One region of the Streptomyces sp. NPDC057287 genome, then DNA from elsewhere that is predicted to be linked to it. Evidence: riboswitches for the same ligand, from Rfam matches in the RefSeq annotation. Region 1 holds a riboswitch; the other holds the start of a gene.
The links. Region 1 has a riboswitch for cobalamin ahead of ACFUNE_RS25480 (cobalamin biosynthesis protein). Riboswitches for the same ligand answer to the same signal wherever they lie in the genome.
Positions count from the first base shown of each region.

Region 2: it holds a riboswitch for cobalamin, as region 1 does, so the genes downstream of both, metE (5-methyltetrahydropteroyltriglutamate--homocysteine S-methyltransferase) here and ACFUNE_RS25480 (cobalamin biosynthesis protein) in region 1, are expected to answer to the same signal.

Region 1 covers NZ_JBHUYV010000014.1:53,254-57,828, reverse strand. Annotated here, with positions in the region: gene ACFUNE_RS25485 (cobyric acid synthase) at 1-1,594, opposite strand, end outside; gene ACFUNE_RS25480 (cobalamin biosynthesis protein) at 1,591-2,535, opposite strand; cobalamin riboswitch at 2,664-2,793, opposite strand; gene ACFUNE_RS25475 (hypothetical protein) at 2,942-3,169, opposite strand; gene ACFUNE_RS25470 (anion permease) at 3,182-4,432, opposite strand.
Region 2 covers NZ_JBHUYV010000013.1:15-4,589, forward strand. Annotated here, with positions in the region: partial or broken gene ACFUNE_RS24225 (cobalamin-dependent protein) at 1-349, shown strand, start outside; cobalamin riboswitch at 875-1,092, shown strand; gene metE (5-methyltetrahydropteroyltriglutamate--homocysteine S-methyltransferase) at 1,254-3,572, shown strand; gene ACFUNE_RS24235 (aldehyde dehydrogenase family protein) at 3,738-4,575, opposite strand, start outside.

The DNA of each region.
Region 1 (4,575 bases):
CGGCCGGTTCGCGGGGCGGGGCCGGATCAGGCCCGCCCGGCGCCAGGGAGTGTCCTTCGAGGCCCTCGGGCGCGCGCGGCGCGGGCGCGGGCGGCGCGCCCGGCGGGATGAACGGCAGCCCCACCGGCGCCCCGTTCTCGATCAGCCGCCACAGGGCGTCCGTGTCCGCGTGCTCCTCGATCAGGTCCCCCAGCCGGTCCAGCTGCTCCTCCCGCAGCGCCCCGAAGCTCGTGTCCGGCGCCGCGGTGAACCGCCGCCCCGCCGCCCGCGCGACCTCGGTCAGGAACGCCCGCCGGAACGCGTCGCTCTCCAGCGACCCGTGCCAGTGCGTCCCCCAGACCGCGCCCACCCGGCACCCGTCCAGGAAGGGTTCCCCGCCGCGGACCTCGGCGACCCCGTGATGGATCTCGTACCCCTTCACGGGCTCCCCGAGCGCCGTCCCGACGGGCCGTTCCAGGACCTTCTCCCGGCCGAAGCGGACGCGTACGGGCAGCAGTCCGAGCCCGTCGACCAGGCCGGCCCGGGACTCGACGTCGTCCTCGATCCGCTCGCCCAGCACCTGGAAACCGCCGCAGATGCCCAGCACCGGCCGCCCCTCGGCGGCCCGCCTGAGCAGCGCGTCGGCGAGCCCCCGCTCCCGCAGCCACGCGAGCGCCTTCACCGTGCCGCGTGTCCCGGGCACGATCACGAGGTCCGCGTCGACGAGCTCCTCGGCCCGGTCCACGAACCGCACCACCACACCGGGCTCGGCCGCCAGCGCGTCCACGTCGGTGAAGTTGGACATCAGCGGCACGGCGCAGACCGCCACCCGCAGCACGTCCTCGCCGTGCGGGGGCGCCACCACCGACTCCCGCACGGTCCCGCGCATCGAGACGCGCAGCCCGTCCTCCTCGTCGATGCCCAGCCCGTGGGCGTACGGCAGCACCCCGTACGTCTGCCGCCCGGTGAGCCCGAGCAGCATGTCGAGCCCCGGCTCCAGCAGCGACACGTCACCGCGGAACTTGTTGACGAGGTACCCCGCGACCAGCGACTGGTCCTCGGGACTCAGCAGCGCCGTCGTACCGAAGAATGAGGCGAACACACCGCCGCGGTCGATGTCCCCGACGACCAGCACCGGGAAGCGGGCGGCCCGCGCGATGCCCATGTTCACGATGTCCGTGCGCCGCAGATTGATCTCGGCCGGACTGCCCGCCCCCTCGCAGATGACCGCGTCGTAGGTGGACCGCAGCTGCTCCAGACAGTCCGTGACGGTGCCCAACAGCGCTTCCTGCCGCCCCCCGTGGTAGCCGCGCGCACTCATCTCGCCGACCGGCTTCCCCATCAGGACGACCTGGCTGGAGCGGTCACCGCCGGGCTTGAGCAGCACCGGGTTCATCAGCGCCGACGGCTCCACCCGGGCGGCCTGGGCCTGCATCGCCTGGGCACGGCCGATCTCCGCCCCCTCACGGGTGACGAACGAGTTCAGCGACATGTTCTGCGCCTTGAACGGCGCGACCTTCACCCCCCGGCGCACCAGCCACCGGCAGATCCCGGCCGTGACGACGCTCTTGCCCGCGTCCGAGGTGGTTCCGGCGACCAGCAGCCCGCCGCTCATGTGGCTCTCCGTCCCATGGCCAGGCGCCCCGCCGCACACACGGCGAGGGCCAGCACACTCACCCGGCGCGACAGCCGCACCGCGCGTTCGATGTCCGTGACCCGCACCTCGCGGCCGGCCTCCCCGTTGAGCACCGGCCGGTGCTCGACGCGCCCGCCGTACGCGAGGGTCCCGCCGAGCCGTACACCGAGAGCTCCCGCGAACGAGGCCTCCACGGGGCCCGCGTTGGGGCTCGGGTGCAGTCCCGCGTCCGTCCGCCAGGCCCGGACGGCATCGCGCGGACGCCCCCCGGCGGCCACGGCGAGCGCGGCCGTGAGCCGGGCCCCGGGCCAGCCGGCGACGTCGTCGAGCCGGGCCGACGCCCAGCCGTAGCGCCGGTGACGGGGCGACTTGTGCCCCACCATGGCGTCGAGCGTGTTGACGGCCCGGAAGCCGACCAACCCCGGTACGCCGCCGATCGCGCCCCACACCAGGGCCCCCACCACGGCGTCGGAGGTGTTCTCGGCGACGGACTCCACCACCGCGCGGGCGATCTGCGGGCCGTCCAGCGCCTGCGGATCGCGGCCGCACAGATGGGGCAGCCGCTCGCGGGCGAGCTCGATGTCCCCGGCGGCCAGTGCCCCGCCGATGGCGCGGGCCTCCCGGCCCAGCGACGTCCCCCCGACGACGGACCAGGTGGCGGCCGCGGTCAGCGCCACGGCGGCCGCGGGACGGTTCCGTACGGCACGGGCGGCCAGCGCGGCGACGCCCGTGGCGCCACCGGCGCAGACGAGGGTGTGCAGGGCGCCCCAGCCGCGGTGGTCGCGCCACAGCCGGCTCTCGGCGCCCGTCGCGGCGCGCCCGAAGGCGGCGACGGGGTGGCCCCGCCGGGGATCACCGAGCAGCAGGTCGCCGATCAGGCCTGCGGCGGCGCCGTACGCGAAGACGCGGTCGGCTCGCACCGCTCAGCCGGCCGTCGCGCCTCGAAGGGCCTTCGGAGCAGGTGGTGCAGCGACCGACGCAGGGCAGCCAGACATGGCGTATGTCCTCACTCAGGGTCCGCGCCCTGGTTCGACGTGACCGGCGACGAGAGTCTCCTGGCTTCCGGATCCGCAGTTCCTCCGGCCTTCCAGTCCGCGGTGGCGGACCGTGACTTCCGTATGGAGGCTGCTCCCCGGTGACAGTGGCGGGACCGCGCCGGATTCGCACCGGCTTCCTCTCCTGTCGCCGTAATGGCTCCGGCAGTCCACCACGCCCTGTGAAGGCCCGTCAACCTGCCGTTGACCTGCGAGGCTTCAGTGTGCTGAGACGCACACCGGGCCGGGCACACCCGTGGTGTGTCCGGCCCGGTTCGTGTCCGCGCGGGGGTCAGGCGACGATCAGGTAGATCCCGTACGCGACCGCCGCCGCGCACAGCGCGAAGCAGGCGTACGCGCCGCCGCGCGCCAGGACGCCGGAGCCGCCACCCTGCGTCGCCGTCGACGACGCCTGCCTGGCGAGGCCGGTGATGCCGAGAGTGAAGAGGCCGACCAGCGCGACGGTGATCACGAGGCTGACGCCGAAGACGGAAGCGAGAGCTGCCCAGTCGATGTTCATTCGGTTCTGTCCTTACACCGTGGCCGGCCGGGCCGGGTCGGCCTGGGTGTCCGGGGCGGGGATGGTGGTCTTGAAGTCCGGAACGGTCAGGCCGACGGGCGGCGGGCTGACGGCCGCGATGGCGGTCGTGACGACGCCCGCGGGTTCGTCGGTGCCCTCGTTCACGTTGGTGTGGTCGACCGGCTTGCGGCGCGACAGCATCCAGATGGCGCCGGAGCCCGCCACGAGCAGGACGGCGACCACCGCGACGCCCCAGGGGCCCTGCTTGGTGAGGAACTCGGCTCCCGCGCCGACCAGGCCGGCGGCGGGCAGCGTCAGACCCCAGGCGATGAACATCCGGGTGGCGGTGGACCAGCGGACCACACCCCCCTTGCGTCCGAGGCCCGCGCCCATGACGGCACCCGAGCAGGACTGGGTGGTCGAGAGGGAGAAGCCGAGGTGCGAGGAGGCCAGGATGACCGTGGCCGCGCTCGTCTGGGCCGCGAAGCCCTGCGGCGGCCGGAGGTCGGTGAGCCCGCTGCCCATGGTGCGGATGATGCGCCAGCCGCCGAGGTAGGTGCCCAGCGCGATGGCGATGCCGGCGGAGGCGATGACCCAGACCGGCGGGTTGGAGCCGGGGGAGAGGACGCCGCCGGTGACCAGGGCGAGGGTGATGATGCCCATGGTCTTCTGCGCGTCGTTGGTGCCGTGGGCGAGCGAGACGAGACCGGCCGAGGCGATCTGGCCGGCGCGGTACCCCTTGGCGGTCGACTTCAGCTGGGCCTCGTCGGTGATCTTCCGGTTGAGGCGGTACGTCAGCTTCGTGGCCAGCAGCGCGGCGAGACCCGCGACGAGGGGAGCGGCGATCGCGGGCAGCAGGACCTTCGTGACGACGGTGCCGCCGTTGATCGAGGACCAGCCGGCCGACATGACCGCGGCGCCGATGAGGCCGCCGAAGAGCGCGTGGGAGGAACTGGAGGGCAGGCCGACCAGCCAGGTCAGCAGATTCCACAGGATCGCGCCGACGAGCGCGGCGAAGATGACCTCGGTTCTGAGGCCGTTCTCGTTGATGATCCCGCCGGAGATCGTCTTGGCGACCTCCACCGACAGGAACGCGCCGACGAGGTTGAGAACGGCGGACATGGCCACCGCTGTCTTGGGCTTGAGGGCGCCGGTCGAGATGGTGGTGGCCATCGCGTTGGCGGTGTCGTGGAAACCGTTCGTGAAATCGAACACGAGAGCTGTCACGATCACGATCGCGAGCAGCAGCGTGATGTGTTCCATTTACCCAGGCAATCGTTCGACGTCATTGGCACGTGGAACGTAAGCAACCAGGGTGAACGGAAGATGAACTGGGCAGGGCGGCATGGTGACCCCAATCGCGTACACCGATTCCGCTTGTGTAAGCCGGGGACATCCGGATGCTC
Region 2 (4,575 bases), on a different contig from region 1:
AGTCATCGCCACCGCCTTCGCCGACCTCGGCTTCGACGTCGACGTCGGCCCCCTCTTCCAGACCCCGGCCGAGGTCGCCCGACAGGCCGTCGAAGCCGACGTACACATCGTCGGCGTCTCATCCCTCGCCGCCGGCCACCTCACCCTCGTACCCGCACTACGCGAGGAACTCGCCACCGAAGGCCGGGAAGACATCATGATCGTCGTCGGCGGGGTGATCCCGCCCCAGGACGTTGACGTACTGCTGGACATGGGCGCTGCGGCCGTCTTCCCGCCCGGAACCGTGATCCCTGAAGCCGCCCACGACCTGGTTCAGCGGCTGGCCGTCGCTGTCGGGCACGAGCACTGAAGGAAACTTTGACCAACCTGTCAACACTTTTACTTTCAGTCCGACCGCACCCGGCCTCCACCACAACGCAATCCGGATAGGCGCACACACCGACAGTCGCGCATTGCGCAGCCGGACTTCAGGGTGAGCGACGACCCCTGCACCTCCTCCTGAGGCCAATAGCTCACTCGGCTTCAAGCGAAAGGAAGAGGCCAAAATGTTGACAATTTCGGAATTGATCGCCAGGATGGTGCTCATGCCCCTCACCGCTCCCCGCTGAGCCGCGAGCCGCCGACTTCCGCCGGCCCGGTGCTCCTGGACAGCCATCGGGCCGGCGGATCCGCCACGGTTCCGCTGCCTGCCTCGACCACGAGGCCCCTCACACCCCGCCCCGGCCGCACCCTGTCCGAGGTGCTCTGCCTCGCGGCCGGGGCGGTCAGGTCGGCACCCCGCCTGGCACCGGCCCGGTGCGGCATCAGCGGAGCCGGTCTCCCCTGCCACGTACCGGAATGCAGACAGCGGCGCACACGGAGCGTTCCACCCTTTATGGTGGCTGGTGCAGCTGGTTCGCCCTGCCCGCCAGGCAGACGCGTCGTAAGAGGGAACCCGGTGGGAATCCGGGACTGCCCCGCAGCGGTGAGTGGGAACGACCGCCGTCATACGCACTGGATCCGGACGGATCCGGGAAGCGACGGCCAGTAGGAGTCTGCCCCCGGCAGACGAGCCCGCGAGTCCGAAGACCTGCCCGTTGCCCGCACGCGACCCCTCGCGTACGGATATCCCGGTGACCTCGTGGGCGGGTCGGCGTACAGATCGGACGGACCCTCACGCCGACAAGCGTGTCCATGTTCCGTCCGGTTCGTCGTCCCTTCGCGTCCGTGTCCCGTCCCGGGATTCAAGGAGTCATCTCGCGAAGGAGATTTCCGTGACAGCGAAGCCCGCAGCCGCGGCAACACGGGCCACCGTGTACGGCTACCCCCGCCAGGGCCCGAACCGGGAACTGAAGAAGGCCATCGAGGGCTACTGGAAGGGCCGGATCACCGCCGACGCCCTCCGGACGACGGCAGCCGAGCTGCGCCGGTCGAACTGGCAGCAACTGGCGGACGCCGGCGTCCACGAGCTCCCCACCGGAGACTTTTCCTCCTACGACCACGTCCTGGACACCAGCGTCATGGTCGGCGCTGTCCCGCCCCGGCACCGTGAGGCCGTCCATGCTGACGCACTCGACGGCTATTTCGCGATGGCACGCGGCACCCAGGACGTCGCGCCGCTGGAGATGACCAAGTGGTTCGACACCAACTACCACTATCTCGTCCCCGAGCTCGGCCCGGACACCGTCTTCGGCGCCGACTCCACCAAGCAGGTCGCCGAGCTGAAGGAAGCCCTCGCGCTCGGACACACCGCCCGGCCCGTGCTCGTCGGCCCGGTCACCTATCTTCTGCTCGCCAAGCCCGCTCCCGGGGCGCCGGCAGACTTCGAACCGCTCACCCTGCTCGACCGACTCCTTCCGGTCTACGCGGAGGTCCTCGCCGATCTCCGCGCCGCCGGCGCCGAGTGGGTGCAGCTCGACGAACCCGCCCTCGTCCAGGATCGCACCCCTGCCGAACTCGACGCGGCTGCCCGCGCCTATCACGGCCTCGGCGGCCTGGCCGACCGTCCCAAGCTGCTCGTCGCCTCCTACTTCGACCGGCTCGGAGATGCTCTGCCGGTCCTCGCCAAGGCCCCGGTCGACGGACTGGCCCTCGACTTCACCGGGGCCGCGGCGGCGAACCTCGGAGAGCTCGCCGCCGCCGGCGGGCTCCCCGGTAAGCGGCTCGTCGCCGGTGTCGTCGACGGACGCAACATCTGGATCAACGACTACGAGAAGTCGCTGGCCACCCTGGCCACGCTCCTGGGCCTCGCCGGCCAGGTCGATGTCGCCGCCTCGTGCTCCCTGCTCCACGTCCCCCTCGACACGGCCCCCGAGCGGGACATCGACCCTCAGGTCCGCCGCTGGCTCGCCTTCGCCCGGCAGAAGACCACCGAGATCGTCACCCTCGCCAGGGGCCTCGCCCAGGGCACCGACACCATCGCCGCCGAGATCTCCGCCAACCGGGCCGACCTCGCCTCGCGCGCCGACTCCCCGATCACCCACGACCCCGCCGTACGGGCCAGGGCCGCCGCCATCACCGACGCCGACGGCCGGCGCTCCCAGCCCTACGGGGAGCGAGCGGCCGCCCAGCGCGCCCGCCTCGAGCTGCCGCTGCTGCCGACGACGACCATCGGTTCGTTCCCGCAGACCGACGAACTGCGCACGGCCCGCGCCGATCTGCGGGCAGGGCGGATCGGCACAGCCGCCTACGAGGAGCGGATCAAGGCCGAGATCGGTGAGGTGATCTCCTTCCAGGAGAAGACCGGAATCGATGTCCTGGTGCACGGTGAGCCCGAACGCAACGACATGGTCCAGTACTTCGCGGAGCAGCTGGCCGGGTACCTCGCGACCCAGCACGGCTGGGTCCAGTCGTACGGCACCCGTTACGTCCGGCCGCCGGTCCTGGCCGGGGACATCTCCCGCCCCGAGCCGATGACGGTGCGCTGGACCTCGTACGCACAGTCGCTCACCGACCGTCCGGTCAAGGGCATGCTGACGGGTCCGGTCACCATGCTGGCCTGGTCCTTCGTGCGCGATGATCAGCCGCTCGGTGACACCGCCCGGCAGGTCGCGCTCGCCCTGCGCGACGAGGTCGGCGATCTGGAAGCGGGCGGCACGTCGGTCATCCAGGTCGACGAGCCGGCGCTGCGCGAGACCCTGCCCCTGCGTGCGGCGGACCACGCCGGGTACCTGGCCTGGGCCACCGAGTCGTTCCGGCTCACCACGGGTGGCGTACGGCCGGACACCCAGATCCACACCCACATGTGCTACGCCGAGTTCGGCGACGTCGTCCAGGCCATCGACGACCTCGACGCCGACGTCATCAGCCTGGAAGCCGCCCGCTCCCACATGCAGGTCGCCCGTGAACTGGCGGCACACGGCTATCCGCGCGAGGCGGGCCCCGGCGTGTACGACATCCACTCGCCGCGGGTGCCTGGCGCGGACGAAGCCGCCCGCCTGCTGCGCAAGGGGCTGAAGGCCATTCCTGCCGAACGGCTGTGGGTCAACCCCGACTGCGGCCTGAAGACACGTGGCTGGCCCGAGACCAGGGCGTCCCTGGAGAACCTCGTCTCCGCGGCTCGCACGGTCCGCGGCGAACTGCCCGGTTCCTGACCGGAAGGTACGACGGCCGGGGCGTCTGCGGACGCCCCGGCCCCGGACCGGCAGCCCGGACTCCATCGACCGCGGGACCGTCCATGCCTCCGAGGTGAAGCACGTCGCCGACGACGTGGTCCTCCCGTCCTGGCCCCGCGAGGTCAGGGCGGGAGGAGCACCGGGTCAGCGGTAGTTCTGCGTGATCTGCTTGTACTCGGTGAAGTCGTCGAGGCTGGCCACCCCGCCGAGCCGCCCCAGGCCGCTGCTCTTCCAGCCTCCCTCTTCCGTCTCGACCGCCAGGTTGGCCCAGCTGTTGACCGAGATCAGGCCCGCTTCGAGGCGACGCGCGACGCGCAGCGGCCGGTCGGCGTCCCTGCTCCACACACAAGCGCTCAGGCCGTACTCGGTGGCGTTGGCCAGAGCGACGGCTTCGTCCTCGGTGCTGAAGCGCTGGGCGACCTGCACCGGGCCGAAAACCTCCTCCTGGACGATGGGCAGCGAGGAATCGCCGACCTCCAGCAGCGTCGGACGGTAGAAGGCGCCCCCGGACAGCGCGGGTTCGGTGCTCGGGCCGCCCCGCACCAGGGGCTTCGCACCGGCAGCGACGGCCTTCTCGACGATGGCGTCCACCCGTGAGACAGCCGCCTTGTCGATCATCGGCCCGATCTGGCTCTCCGGATCGGACGCGGGGCCGGGCCGGACCTTGTCCAGGCGCTCGGCGAGCGCCGCCAGGAAGCGGTCGGCGATCTCGTCCTGCACCAGCACGCGGCTGCCGGTCATGCAGAACTGGCCGGCGAAGATCGTGCAGGACTGGACCACGGTTTCGAGCGCCACCTCCAGGTCCGCGTCCGCGAACACCAGGTGCGGCGTCTTGCCGCCGAGTTCCGCACCGACACGCTTGAGGGAGACGGCGGCGTTGGCCAGGATCACTCGCCCGACGGCCGTGCTGCCCGTGTAGCTGATGACGGGAACCCGAGGGGAACTCACCAGATGGCTCGCGCCCTCGCTGCCGGACTCGATG